Linked DNA regions of Rhodovastum atsumiense. The protein of the gene in region 1 interacts with the protein of each later gene in a pairwise test. Links are inferred from orthologs where the notes say so. Each region holds a gene or a part of one and is shown on either strand. Other genes may lie near its edges.

Evidence for each region. The genes of interacting proteins can lie anywhere in the genome.
Region 2: the proteins of NBY65_RS14935 (region 1) and NBY65_RS03225 interact in binary tests that used the Escherichia coli proteins (3 or more experiments, as listed by UniProt). The link is inferred for Rhodovastum atsumiense from one-to-one orthologs.

What each region holds. Positions count from the first base shown.
Region 1 is NZ_OW485601.1:3,274,787-3,282,751, reverse strand. What follows is about bases 5,088-7,965. They hold NBY65_RS14935 (P-II family nitrogen regulator), read left to right. Parts: upstream 5,088-6,296; coding sequence 6,297-6,635; downstream 6,636-7,965. Other genes in these bases: glnA (type I glutamate--ammonia ligase), read left to right, coding at 6,828-7,965; NBY65_RS14940 (aminotransferase), read right to left, coding at 5,088-5,932. In the rest of the region: NBY65_RS14970 (ABC transporter ATP-binding protein), read right to left, coding at 1-618; NBY65_RS14965 (ABC transporter ATP-binding protein), read right to left, coding at 602-1,333; NBY65_RS14960 (branched-chain amino acid ABC transporter permease), read right to left, coding at 1,317-2,306; NBY65_RS14955 (branched-chain amino acid ABC transporter permease), read right to left, coding at 2,306-3,181; NBY65_RS14950 (ABC transporter substrate-binding protein), read right to left, coding at 3,188-4,438; more of NBY65_RS14940, read right to left, coding at 4,724-5,087. UniProt on the Escherichia coli protein: P-II indirectly controls the transcription of the glutamine synthetase gene (glnA). P-II prevents NR-II-catalyzed conversion of NR-I to NR-I-phosphate, the transcriptional activator of GlnA. When P-II is uridylylated to P-II-UMP, these events are reversed.
Region 2 is NZ_OW485601.1:756,886-763,030, forward strand. Bases 1,641-4,639 are described here. They hold NBY65_RS03225 (two-component system sensor histidine kinase NtrB), read right to left. Parts: upstream 3,712-4,639; coding sequence 2,569-3,711; downstream 1,641-2,568. Other genes in these bases: ntrC (nitrogen regulation protein NR(I)), read right to left, coding at 1,641-2,331; dusB (tRNA dihydrouridine synthase DusB), read right to left, coding at 3,708-4,639. Outside these bases: NBY65_RS03215 (sensor histidine kinase NtrY-like), read right to left, coding at 1-844; more of ntrC, read right to left, coding at 874-1,640; more of dusB, read right to left, coding at 4,640-4,766; NBY65_RS03235 (bifunctional 2-C-methyl-D-erythritol 4-phosphate cytidylyltransferase/2-C-methyl-D-erythritol 2,4-cyclodiphosphate synthase), read left to right, coding at 5,092-6,145.

The sequences.
Region 1 (7,965 bases):
CAGCACATAGGCGCGATCGGCAATCTCCAGCGCCTCGGCGAGGCGTTGTTCCACGAGCAGGACGGTCATGCCGAGCGCGCGGATGCGCCCGACCGCGGCCAGGATGTCGTCGACCAGCCTGGGCATGATGCCCTGGCTCGGCTCGTCCAGCATCAGCAGCCGCGGCTGCGTCATCAGCGCGCGGCCGATCGCCAGCATCTGCTGCTCGCCCCCCGACAGCGTCTCCGCCCGCTGGCGCAGCCGCTCCTGCAGCCGGGGAAACAAGGAGAACACCAGTTCAAGCGGCCGGAACCGATCGGGATCGCCCCGTTTCGCATAGGCGCCGAGCCGCAGATTGTCCTCCACCGACAGGCGGGGGAACAGCCGCCGCCCCTCCGGCACCAGGCCGATGCCAAGTCGCGCCACCTCGTGCGCGCGCAACTTCCGCAGGTCCTGCCCCTCGAAGGCGATCTCGCCGCTGGTCGCGACCTGCCCGGCGATCGCCTTCAGCAGCGTCGACTTGCCGGCGCCGTTGGCGCCGACCACCGCCACCACCTCGCCCTTCGCCACGTCCAGCTCGACGCCCTGCAGCGCCTTCAGCCCCCGGTAGCTCGCCGAGACGTCACGCAGCCGGAGCATATTTCTCTCCCAGATAGGCGCGGATGACCTCGGGGTTGCGCACGATCTCGGCGGGCGAGCCGATGGTCAGCACCCGCCCGAGATTGAGCACCACCGCGCGGGAGACCAGCGGCAGCACCACCTCCATCACGTGTTCCACCATGATGATGGTGACGCCGCGCGCCTGCACGTCGCGCACCAGCTGCACCCCGGCCTGCGCCTCGGTCGGCGTCAGCCCGGTCAGCATCTCGTCCAGCAGCAGCAGGCGCGGCCCGGTAGCGAGCGCGCGCGCCACTTCCAGCCGCCGTTTCTCCGGCGGCGAGAGCGACCAGGCGGGCCGGTCGATGCGCCCGGTCAGGCCGCAGAAATCGATCGTCTCCTCGGCCAGCGCCATCGCCGCGCGGGTGCGGCGGGCGCGGGCGAAGGCGCCGACCATGACGTTTTCCAGCACCGTCATCGAATCGAAGCTGCGCACCACCTGGAAGGTGCGGGCGATGCCCCGCGCCGCGCAGGCCACCGGGCCGAGCCCGGAGACGCGCACGCCCTCCAGCCGGATCTCGCCACGATCGGGCGTGACCTCGCCGCTGATCGAATTGAACAGCGAAGTCTTGCCCGCGCCGTTCGGCCCGATCAGGCCGAGAATCTCGCCTTGCCCGACATCGAAGCTGATATCGACATTGGCGGCGACGCCGCCGAAGGACTTGCTGAGTTCGCGGACCTCAAGCAGCGCGGGCATCGTCGCCTCCCCCTCGCCTGCCGAGCAGGCTGACCAGGCCCTGCGGCCGCGCCAGCGCCACCAGCACGATCAGCGCGCCGTACAGCATCAGGTCGACGCCCCGGCCGGAGCCGCCGAGATAGGATCGCGACAGCTCGCTCAGCGGGATCAGCAGCGCCGCCCCCAGCAGCGGCCCCCACAGCGTGCCCACCCCACCGAGCACCGCCGGCAGCGGGATCAGGATCGAAAGCGTGCCGGCCATGACGCTGTCCGGATCGATATAGCCGACGTACTGGGCATAGATCGCCCCGCCCATGCCGGTGAAGAACCCGCTGATCGCCGCCGCCGCCATCTTGGAGGGGAAGATGCGCACCCCGAGCGAGCGCGCCGCGGTCACGTCGTCCTTCACCGCGCGCCAGGAAAACCCCCAGCGCGAGCCCTCGATCACCCAGGCGGCGATCCAGGTCAGCGCCAGGAAGCCAAGCGCCACGTAATGGTACGGCAGCTTCGCGGTGCGGAACTGCAAAGCGAGCCAGGATTCGCCCTGGAACGGCACGTAGACCCCGGTTGCCCCGCCGACGAAGTCCCAGTTCAGGAACAGCAGCCAGCCGATCTCGCCCACCACCACGGTGGCGATGGCGTAATAATGGCCGGAGAGCCGGAAGCAGGGCCAGCCGACCAGCAGCGCGCCCAGCCCGCCGACCGCCCCGCCCACGACCATGCCGAACACCGGCGGCACGCCGAGTCGCACGAACAGCAGCGTCGAGGCATAGGCGCCGAGGCCGAAATACAGCGCATGCCCCAGGCTGATCTGGCCGCAATACCCGCCCAGGATGTTCCAGGCCTGCGCCAGCCCGGCGAACAGCAGGGTGATGATGATCAGGTTCCGCGTGTACACGTCGCCGATCGGCAGCGGCAGCACCGCCAGGGCCGCCAGCACGATGACGCCGCCGAGCAGCTCGGCGCGGCGGCGCCGCAGGATGGCATTGTCCATCAGATCCGCCCCAACAGGCCGCGCGGGCGGACCGTCAGTACCACAAGGTAGATCGCGAACATGCCCACCTGCTTGAGCGACGGCTCCAGCAGCAGCGCGGTCAGCGCCTCCACCTGCCCGATCAGCAGCCCCGCCACCAGCGCACCGGCGAGGCTGCCGAAGCCGCCGAGCGCCACCGTCACATAGGCGATCAGCGCGAAATTGGCGCCGACATTGGGCGAGACGTAATAGAACGTCGCCAGCATCACCCCGGCGATGCCCACCGCCGCCGCCCCCAGCCCCCAGCCGAGGGCGAAGATGCGGTCACGGTCGATGCCGATCAGCGCCACCGCCTCGCGGTCTTCCCGCGTCGCTTCCAGCGCGCGGCCGAACTCGGTGCGGTTGATCAGCAGCAGCGCGCCGAAGGCGGCGAGGCACACGAGGCTCGCCGCCACCTGCGGCAAGGGCAGGAACACCTCGCCCACCGCCAGCGTGCGGCCCGCCACCACCCCGGAAGTGATGGAATGGAACTCGCCGCCGAAGGCGAACTGGGCCAGGCCGCGCAGGAAGATCGCCAGCCCGAAGGTGACGAAGATCTGCACCATGCCGCGATTGAACTGCACCGACAGGGCGCGGGCGATCAGCCCCCGGTACAGCGTCATCCCCACCCCGAACAGCAGCAGCGCCACGACGGGCAGCAGCAGCAGCGGATCGACGCCCGACAACTCCCACAACACGAAGGCCGCGTACATGGCCAGCATCAGCAGCTCGCCATGCGCGAAGTTCACCACGTCCATCAGGCCGAAGATCAGGCTCAGCCCGGCGGCGACCAGGGCATAGATCAGCCCCATCAGCAGGCCGCCGATCGCGGCCTGCAGCAGAATGTTGGGATCCACCGTGCCCTAGCCGCCCACGTTCCACTGCGCCTCGACCGAGGCGATGTCGAACGGATAGACGGTGCGGTAGACGCCGCTGGTGATCTGCTGGATCACCGGGGTTGCCTCCACGTTCTGGCCGGATTCGTCGAACCGCACCCCCTTCCAGGGCACGATGAGCTGCACGCCCGGCACCGCCGTCTCGGTCAGCGCCTTGCGGATCGCCGCCGGATTGGCCGCGCCGGCACGGTTGATGGCGTCCGCGAGCACCTGCAGCGACGTCACCTGCCGCGCGGTGTTGTCGTTGAGGTCCTTGCCGCTGCGGGCACGATAAGCTGCGTTCACTGCGGGAATCGCCGGCCGGGCCTTGACGGCGTCGCCCGCGTAGGAAGACCGGCTGAACACGCCTTCCGCCAGCGCGCCCGAGGCCTTGATGAAATCGGGCTCCTGGAAGCCGGCAGCCTGGGCCATGATGGCACGCGGGTGGTAGCCGATCTCGTTCATCGCCCGCAACATCAGGATGGCATCGTTGGTGTAGCTGGTCGGCATCACCACGTCCGCGCCCGCCGCCTTCAGCCGCTGCGCCTCGGTCGACAGCGAGGGCGAATTGGCGCGGTACTTGACCTCGGCGGCCACCCGGATGCCGGCTTCCTGCGCCAGCTTGCGCTGCACGTTGCTGGAATCGACGCCGAAGATCGAATCCTCGTAGATCAATGCGACCGATTTCACCGGCCGGCCGGTCTTCTTGCCGATATCACGGAAGAAGTCGAACATCGCCTCGGTGAACATCTCGTCGTGGGGCGAGGTGCGGAAATACCATTTCAGGCCGCGCCGGTGCAGGCTCGGCGAGGAATTGTCCATCGAGATGTAGGGCACTTCATAGCGCTCGGCGACCTGGCTGATGGTCGCCGCGGTGGCCGAGGTGTAGCTGCCGATCAGCACCGGCACCTTTTCCTGGGTGATCAGGCGCTCGGCCTCGGCGCGTGCCTTCTGCGGGTCGTTCTGGTGGTCGGCCATGACCACGCGGATCTTCGCCCCGCCCAGCGCCGGCAGCCCGCCGCCATTGCCCATCAGCATCGGAATCGGCGGGTGCGTCCCGTTGATCAGCTCGGCGGTGGCCTCCAGCGCGGCCTTGGCGTCATTGCCGATCGGGGCGGCATTGCCGCTCATCGGGTAGATTGCGCCAATCACGACCTCCTCGGCCGCAGCGGCGCGTCGCGACGCAGCACCGGCCAGCGCGAGGGCACCAGCCGACATCAGCAGTTTCCTGCGTTCCATGGTCTTTCTCCCCAACGGCGATCCCAGCCCCGCGGAAAGCAATGCACGTGCCACGTTGACTGGCAAGGGAGCCTGTAGGGCGGATCAGCGAAGCGCCATGCGCCATTGCAACCATCTGCAAGGTCGCCGGCTTGCGTTGGCGGACTACGTCCGCCCTACATCACATGACGAAAGGGGAAAGACCGGGATGGGGCGAGCGATGGGACTCGAACCCACGGCATCCAAGACCACAACCTGGCGCTCTACCAACTGAGCTACGCCCGCCATACCCGGTGGAGGCGGGGTCTACGCCGAACGTGCCCGCTCCGTCAACGTGCCATTCGTCATGGCCGTGCTGCCGGCGAAATGCCGGGACAGGCGGTCCAGCGCGGCCTGCAGCACCTCCGGGCGCTTGCAGAAGGCGAAGCGGGCGTAGTGGCCGGGGGCGTTGCCTTCGTAGAAGGCGCTGACCGGGATGGCGGTGACGCCGGCCTGTTCGGTGATGTGCCGGCAGAACGCCACGTCGTCGCCATTATAGCCGAGCGGGGTGAAATCCACGGTCACGAAGTAGCTGCCCCGCACCGGCAGCACCCCGAAGCCGATCCGCGCCAGCCCCTCGGCCAGCAGGTCGCGCTTGGCGGCAAGCCCGGCGGCGAGGTCGTGGAAATAGGCGTCCTCCTTGCCCAGGCCGAGCGCGACCGCCCGCTGCAGGTTGGGGGGCGTGGTGAAGGTCAGGTTCTGGTGGGCCTTGGCCGCCACCCCCGCGAGCGCCCGGCAGGCGGTGATGTAGCCCACCTTCCAGCCGGTCAGGGAGAAGGTCTTGCCGGCGCTGCCCACCCGCAGGCAGCGCTCGCGCATGCCCGGCAGGCTCATCAGCGGGATGTGGCGCCAGCCATCATAGGTCAGGTGCTCGTAGACCTCGTCGCAGACGGCATAGGCGTCGTGGCGCTGCAGCAGCTCGGCGATGAAGGCCAGTTCGGCGGCGGTGAACACCTTCCCGGTCGGGTTCATCGGGGTGTTCAGCAGGATCGCCTTGGTCTTCGGGCCGAAGGCGGCGGCCAGTTCGGCGCGCGGTAGATCCCAGGATGGGGGCTGCAGCCGCACCAGCCGCGGGACGGCGCCGAGCAGCCGTACCACCGGCAGGTAGGTGTCGTACAGCGGCTCGATCAGCACCACCTCGTCACCCGGGTCGAGCAGGGCCATCAGGCAGGCGGTGATCGCCTCGGTGGCGCCGGAGGTCACCACCACCTCACTGGCCGGATCGACCGGGATGCCCCAGAATCGGGCGTTGGCGGCGGCGACTGCCTCGCGCAGCTCCGGCAGGCCGGTCATCGGCGGGTACTGGTTGCGCCCGTCCAGCAGCGCTTCGGCGGCGGCACGGACCACGTCCTCCGGCCCGTCGGTGTCGGGGAAGCCCTGGCCGAGATTGATCGCCTGGTGCTGCACGGCGAGCGCCGACATGACGGTGAAAATTGTCGTTCCGGTAGCGGAAAGCAGGGCGTTCGGCGACTTCACCGCATTTTTCCTCGCCGGCCGGCGGAACGGGACGCGTCCGGCCGGAAGGAGCGGCGCCCGGGAATGGGACGGGAAGAGTATGCGCAGCCTTGCCCCCGGCTTCAACGCCTGCGCCGCAATGCGCGCCCGCCTGCCCCGAAATCAGGCAGCCACGCCCAAGAGGCGGGCGGTGCGCCTGCCCAAGACGGTGGCAAAGCCGGCGCCACGGCACCGTTGCCGGGTGGCACGCTTCGTGCAAACCTGCGCGACCGCTCTCCTCTGGTCAGGACGGGCGGCAGCGAAGGCTCTTGACTCGGCGCCGCCGCCGCAGCCACGGGGTGGTCGATCCAGTAGGAGGGGGCCCGGTCCGCCGGGCCAGTTGTGCATGAAGAAGATCGAGGCGGTCATCAAGCCGTTCAAGCTGGACGAGGTGAAGGAGGCGCTGCACGAGGTCGGCCTGCAAGGCATCACGGTCGTCGAGGCCAAGGGTTTCGGCCGGCAGAAGGGCCACACCGAGTTGTATCGGGGGGCGGAATACGTGGTGGATTTCCTGCCCAAGGTGAAGGTCGAGGTGGTCTGCGAGGACGACGTCGTGGAACGCGCGGTGGAGGCGATCACCAACGCCGCCCGCACCGGTCGCATCGGCGACGGCAAGATCTTCGTCAGCTCCATCGAGGAAGTGGTGCGCATCCGCACCGGCGAGCGCGGCGAGGACGCCATCTGACATGGATCGCCGCCGCAGGACGATGGCCGCGTGCCACTCTCCCCGGCGAACGATCCGGCCACCGACGGCACTACGGAAACTGAGAAACCGGCTTTCGGCCCCTTCGCGAAGCACGTAAAGGGGCCGCTGACGGGGGCCGCGTGGGGCGGCCTCCCTGCGCCGTCCAACGGCGCGTGGACGAGGGACTGAGGAATGGTGAAGAACACTGGCGAAGACGGCGTCGCCAAGGTACTGGAGCTGATCAAGGAGCACTCGGTCGAATACGTCGACCTGCGCTTCACCGATCCCCGCGGCAAGTGGCAGCACACCGCCCAGCACGTCTCGACGATGGACGAGGATGCCTTCCGCGACGGCATCATGTTCGACGGCTCCTCGATCGCCGGCTGGAAGGCGATCAACGAATCCGACATGATCCTGATGCCGGACGCCGCGAGCGCGGTGCTGGACCCGTTCGCCGCCAAGCCGTCGCTGATCATCTTCTGCGACATCATCGAACCCTCGACCGGCCAGCCCTATAACCGCGACCCGCGCAGCACCGCCAAGAAGGCCGAGCAGTACGTTGCCTCCTCGGGCATCGGCGACGCCGTCTTCTTCGGCCCGGAAGCCGAATTCTTCGTCTTCGACAGCGTCAAGTTCGGCACCGGCCCGAACTACGGCATCTACCAGCTCGACAGCCAGGAAGGCCCGCAGGCCAGCCTGAAGGACTACCCCGAAGGCAACATGGGCCATCGCCCGGTCGTCAAGGGCGGCTACTTCCCGGTTCCGCCGGTCGATTCGGAAAGCGACCTGCGCGCCGAGATGCTCTCGACCATGGGCGAGATGGGCCTGACCATCGAGAAGCACCACCACGAGGTCGCGCAGTCCCAGCACGAGCTGGGCATGAAGTTCGGCCCGATGGTGCAGATGGCCGACCAGCTCCAGATCTACAAGTACGTCATCCACAACGTCGCGCACAGCTACGGCAAGACCGCGACCTTCATGCCGAAGCCGATCTATGGCGACAACGGCTCGGGCATGCACTGCCACCAGTCGATCTGGAAGGCCGGCAAGCCCCTGTTCGCGGGCAACGGCTACGCCGACCTGTCGGAGACGGCGCTGTACTACATCGGCGGCATCATCAAGCACGCCAAGGCCATCAACGCCTTCACCAACCCGAGCACCAACAGCTACAAGCGCCTGATCCCGGGCTTCGAGGCGCCGGTGCTGCTGGCCTACTCGGCCCGTAACCGCTCGGCCTCCTGCCGCATCCCGTATGCGACCAACCCGAAGGCCAAGCGCGTCGAAGTGCGCTTCCCCGACGCCGCCGCCAATCCGTACCTCGCCTTCGCGG
Region 2 (6,145 bases), 2.5 Mb from region 1 along the record:
GCTGCATGTGCTCGAGGATGGCGGGATCGACCGGGCGGCCGATCAGCAGCATCAGGGTGGGGGTGATGTCGAGCTTCACCACCGCGCGCACCCGGTTCGAATCCTCGCTGCCGAGCACGCCGACCTCGCCGCTGCGCGCGAGTTCGGTGGCCCAGAGCGGCGGCGGATCGGCGGGTGGCCCGACCGAGGCCATCACCTGCCCGGTGACTGGCTCGAAGATCACCGCCTCGGTCAGCCCGCGCAGGGCGGTCTGCGCCCCGAGCACCTGGGCGAAGGCGCCGGCGCTGTTGCCGAGGAAGTCGCTGGCCCGCACCAGGTCGTTGGCCATGCCCAGCGCGTCGGCGCGGATGTTGTTGCGGTGCTCTTCCAGGTACCCCCGGCTGGCCTGCAGGCTTTCCTGCAGCGCGGTGCGCACCGGCTCGTTGAACCAGGCCTGGACGCCGAGATGGAAGAAGGCGGTGGCGAACACCGCCACCACGATGGCCGGCGCCACCGCGACGCCGGAGAACAGCAGCACCAGCCGGATATGCAGCCGCGAACCCGCCGAGCCGCGCCGGCGCTCCACCCAGACGCGGGTGAGCCGCCCGAGCAGCACCGCGCCGAGCAGCAGCACCACGACCAGGTTCGCCAGCACCATGGCGAACACGAGGTTCGGCCCGGGCACGCCCTGCGCGATCGCCACGAAGGTGGCGATGCCCAGCGCCAGCGCGAAGGCGGCGAGCACCAGCGTGACGATCTTGCCGAGCAGGATGTCGACGACCCGCCGCAGCCGCGAGCGCGGCGGCGGGTCGGCCGGCAGCCGCTCGCGGGCGGCAAGCGCGTCACGGGACGGCGCGACGTTCACCTCCGGCGGTCCTTCCCTCCTGGCCGCGATCAGGCAATGCCCCGGACGACGGGGATGTCGAGATCACGGATCTTCTTGCGCAGCGTGTTGCGGTTCAGGCCCAGCATGGCAGCCGCCTTGATCTGGTTGCCCCTGGTCGCCGCCAGCGTCAACTGGATCAGCGGCCGCTCCACCTCGGCCAGCACGCGGTCATAGATGTCGGAGGGGGCCATGCCGTCGCGATGGGCGGCCAGGAAGGCCCGGATATGGCGCTCCACCGCGGCCGACAGCGGCTCGGGCCCCTCCGCCACGGCGGCGGGCGCGCCGGGCAGCGCCATCGGCTCGGCCTCGGCCAGTTCCGCGCGCACGGTCTCGGCGGTGATCACCTCGTCGGGGCAGAGCGCGGCCAGCCGGCGCATCAGGTTCTCGAGCTCGCGCACGTTGCCCGGCCAGCGCCACGCCCTGAGCGCCTCCATCGCACCGGCGTCGAGCGACTTCGTGGGCAGGCCATCGGCCCGCGCGCGCTCGAGGAAATGGCGGGCGAGGTCGGGCACGTCCTCGGTGCGCTCGCGCAGCGGCGGCAGGCGGATCGGCACGACGTTGAGGCGATAGAACAGGTCCTCGCGGAAGGCGCCGGCCCGGATCGCCGCGCGCAGGTCGCGATGGGTGGCGGCGATGATGCGCACATTGGCGCGCACCGGCTGGCGGCCGCCGACCGTGGTGAACTCTCCTTCCTGCAGCACCCGCAGCAGCCGCGTCTGCGCCTCGGGCGGCATGTCGCCGATCTCGTCGAGGAACAGCGTGCCGCCATTGGCCTGCTCGAAGCGGCCGACATTGCGGTTCATCGCCCCGGTGAAGGCGCCGCGCTCGTGGCCGAACAGCTCGCTTTCGATCAGCTCGCGCGGGATCGCCGCCATGTTGATGGCGATGAAGGGACCGCCGCGGCGGCGGCCGTAATCGTGCAGGGCGCGCGCGACCAGTTCCTTGCCGGTGCCGCTCTCGCCGTTGATCATCACCGTCAGGTCGGCGGTAGTGAGGCGGGCGATGGTCCGGTAGATCTCCTGCATCGCCGGGCTGCGGCCGATCAGCGGCAGCCGCTCCTCCGCCTCGCGCGGCGTCTCGGCGGCGACCGGCTCGGGCGCCGGGGCGGCCAGGGCGCGCCCGACCACGGCCAGCAGCTCCTTCAGGTCGAAGGGCTTGGGCAGGTATTCGAAGGCGCCGCGCTGTGCCGCCTTCACCGCGGTTATCAGCGTCGACTGCGCGCTCATCACCACCACGCGCAGGTCGGGGCGCACGCGCTTGATGCGCGGGATCAGGTCGAGCCCGTTCTCGTCGGGCATGACGACATCGGTGATCACCAGGTCGCCCTCGCCATCCTCCACCCAGCGCCACAGCGTCGCGGCGTTGGAGGTGCTGCGCACCTGGTAGCCGGAACGCCCGAGCGCCTGGGTCAGCACGGTCCGGATGGAGCGGTCGTCATCGGCGATCAGGACGGTGGGCGGGGTCATGGCCGGCCCACCCGCGCGGGCCGGCGACATGCGCATGCGTCCCGCCCCCGGCAACCCCCGGACGAAGCCGTCACGCGGCAGCGTGCGGCCCGCGGCGGGAAAACCGGGGCAACCCCCCGGCGCGTGGCAGGCATCAGTGGCAACATCAGGTCAGGTCCGGTCAATTCGCGGGCGTCACAGGCAAGGGTGTGAACAAAGGCGTGTCAAAGACGAGGGCGTCACGAAAGAGGGAGGCAGTCACACCAGCGGGGGTGTCTCGTCGATGAGCATCGGCAGGTGCATGCGCACCTCGGTGCGTCCCGGCCGGCTTTCCACCTCCACCAGCCCGCCGTGGTCATTGACGATCTTCGCGACCAAAGCGAGGCCGAGGCCGCTGCCGGCAGGCTTGGAGGTGACGAAGGGATCAAACAGATGCGGCCGGATGTCCTCGGAGATGCCCGGCCCGTTGTCGCGCACGATCACCACCATGGGCAGGTGCATCCGCCGGTCGGTGCCGGGGATGGCGAGCCGCACGCCATGCTGGAAGGCCGTGACCAGGGTGATCTCGCCATTGGCGACGTTGCCGCCGACGATCGCCTCGGCGGCGTTCTTCACCAGGTTGAGCAGAACCTGCACCAACTGGTCGCGGTTGCCGTGCACCGGCGGCAGGCTGGGATCGTAGACCTCGTGGAAGCGGATGCCGGCGGCGAAGCCGCTCTGCGCGAGCCGCCGGACATGCTCCAGCACGCGGTGAATGTTGACCGCGCCGCGCTCGATCGGCTTCTCGTTGAACATCTCCATGCGGTCGACCAGGGCACGGATCCGGTCGGCCTCGTCACGGATCAGGATGGTCAGTTCCTGGTCGGCCGGCCCGACGCTGCTCTCGAGCAATTGCGCCGCGCCGCGGATGCCGGACAGCGGGTTCTTCACCTCGTGCGCGAGGATCGCCGCCATGCCGGTGACGCTGCGGGCGGCACTGCGGAAGGTCAGTTGCCGGTCGAGCGTGCGCGCGGCCGAGACGTCCTGCATCACCAGCAGCACCGCCCCCGGATCATCCGGCAACGGCGTGCCCTGCACGGCGATGCCGGATTTCTTCAGCCGCGGGCTCTCGAAGCTCATGTCGTAGTCGGCGACGATGACATCGCCCTGGCGTACCTGGTCGATCAGCAGGAACACCGGGTTGTCCTGCGGCAGCAGGTCCACCAGCGCCATCTGCGCCAGTTGCGAGGCGGACACCCCCAGGAACTGCTCGGCGGCGTGGTTGACGTAGGTGAAACGGTTTTCCCGGTCCAGCACCACCACCGGCAGCGGCAGCGCCGACATCAGCGCCGCCGCCTCGGGTGGACGCCGGTGCTCGCCCCGCTCTACCACGGCCAGGGCCGCGCGACGGCCGAACCTCATGCCGCCTCCGCGAGCATGGCCTCGCGCAAGGCCACGCGAGTGACGCCACGGGCGATCAGCGGATCGTAGAAGCGCCCGATCAGCGCCTCGACCGCGGCGGCGTCGGGCAGGCGGTTGACGGTGGACCGGAACTCCGCCGAGCCCGGCAGGCCGCGCGAATACCAAGATAGGTGCTTGCGGGCGAGCCGCACCCCGGCCTCGGTGCCGAAATGCGCCAGGATGGCGTGGTAATGCTCGAGCATGATGCGCTTCTGCTCGGCCAGCGACGGCTCGGGCCGCCGCTGGCCGGTCTGCAGGAAATGGGCGACCTGGGCGGGGAACCAGGGGCGGCCGTAGCAGCCGCGGCCGATCATCACCCCGTCCGCCCCCGAGCGCCGCAGCGCCTCGGCGGCGTCGTCCTCGGTGACGATGTCGCCATTGGCAATGACGGGGATGTCCACCGCCGCCTTCACCTCGGCGATGAAGTCCCAGTCGGCGGTGCCGGTATAGAACATCTGGCGGGTGCGGCCGTGCACGGTGACCATGCGGATGCCGCTCTCCCGGGCAATGCGGGCCAGGCGCGGCGCGTTCAGGCTGGCGTGGTCCCAGCCCATGCGCATCTTCAGCGTGACCGGGGCGTCGACCGCGCGCACCGTCGCCTCCAGGATGCGGGCGGCGGCAAGCTCGTCGCGCATCAGCGCGCTGCCGGCCATCTGTCCGACCGCCACCTTCTTCACCGGGCACCCGAAATTGATGTCGACGATGTCCGCGCCGCGGCCGACCGCGATCCGCGCGGCCTCGGCCATCGCCACCGGATCACAGCCGGCAAGCTGGATGGAGGACGGCTTTCCGTCCAGTTCGGCCATGCGCAAGGTCGCCCGATTCTCGCGCACCATCGCCCAGGAAGCGATCATCTCGGAAACCACCAGGCCCGCGCCAAGGGCACGGGCGAGCCGGCGAAACGGCAAATCCGTCACGCCGGACATCGGTGCGAGAATGACCGGCATGTCCAGGCGCACGCCATTGCCAAGTTCAATCGGCCGCAGACGCGGCATGTGTTGCAAGGGGCTGCCCATGATTTAGGCAAGTTAGACTGCGCCCTGCGCCGACGCAATGCGGGAGGTCGCGTGCCGGCCGCTTTGACCTCCACCGGAGATGCAGCCTTGGCATGCATTTGCATGCAAGAGTGGCGGGGCGTTGCCCCGCACCCCACCAGGAGGCTTTGCCTCCTGGACCTCCACCAAGGGCCAGAGGCCCTTGGATCCCATTCTTTGCCGCGCAGCACGAATTGGGGTGCAGGGGTCCCCTGACCCCTGCTGGGTCAAGGGCGAAGCCCTTGCCTTACCCTTATTCCTTGTCATGCTCCGTTGACGCCGCCGGCGATCACGTTATGGGTGCGCCATGAGCCGTCCCCGCACCGCCCTTCTCCTCGTCGCCGCCGGCACTGGCAGCCGACTCGGCGCCGAGACGCCCAAGCAGTTCCTCCCGCTCGCCGGCCAGCCGGTGATGCGCCATGCCGCCGCGCGGCTCGCGCCGGAGGTGGACCTGATCCAGCCTGTCGGAGACGCCGCCCCGATTGTCGCGGCACTCGGCGACATCCCGCATCTGCCGCCGGTGCCCGGTGGCGCTTCCCGCCAGCAGAGCGTGCGCGCCGGGCTCGAGGCGCTGGCGCCGCACGCGCCGGAGGTGGTGCTGGTGCACGATGCCGCCCGCCCCTTCATCCCGGCCGGCACCGTGGCGGCGCTGCTCGCGGCGCTGCGGGAGGTCCCCGGTGCCATTCCGGCGGTGCCGGTCGCCGACACGCTCAAGCGTGGCGAGGCCGGCCGGATCACCGGAACGGTGCCGCGTGCCGGGTTGTTCCGCGCGCAGACGCCGCAGGCCTTCCGCTTCCCGCTGTTGCTGGAACTGCACCGCGCCGCCCCCGAAGGCGCCACCGACGATGCCGCCATCCTGGAAGAGGCAGGCCACGCGGTTGCCCTGGTGCCCGGCGACGAGCAGAACATCAAGCTGACCTACAAGGAGGATCTGGTGCGGCTGGAGCGGGTGCTGCTGGGGACGATGATCCCGCGCGTGGGCACGGGCTACGACGTCCATGCCATGGCGGAGGCGCGCAAGCTCATCCTCTGCGGCATCGAGGTGCCGCATGACCGTGGGCTCGCCGGTCATTCCGATGCCGATGTCGGCATCCACGCCTTGTGCGACGCGATCTATGGCGCGCTGGCCGAGGGCGATATCGGCCGCCATTTCCCGCCGAGCGAGGCGACCTGGAAGGACGCGGATTCGGCGCGGTTCCTGCGCCATGCCGCCGGGCGCATCGCCGCGCGCGGCGGGGTGCTGGCCAATGCCGACGTGACGCTGATCTGCGAGCGGCCGAAGATCACACCGCACGCCCCGCGCATGATCGCCCGCCTTGCCGAACTGCTGGAGGTCGATCCCGGCCGGATCTCGGTGAAGG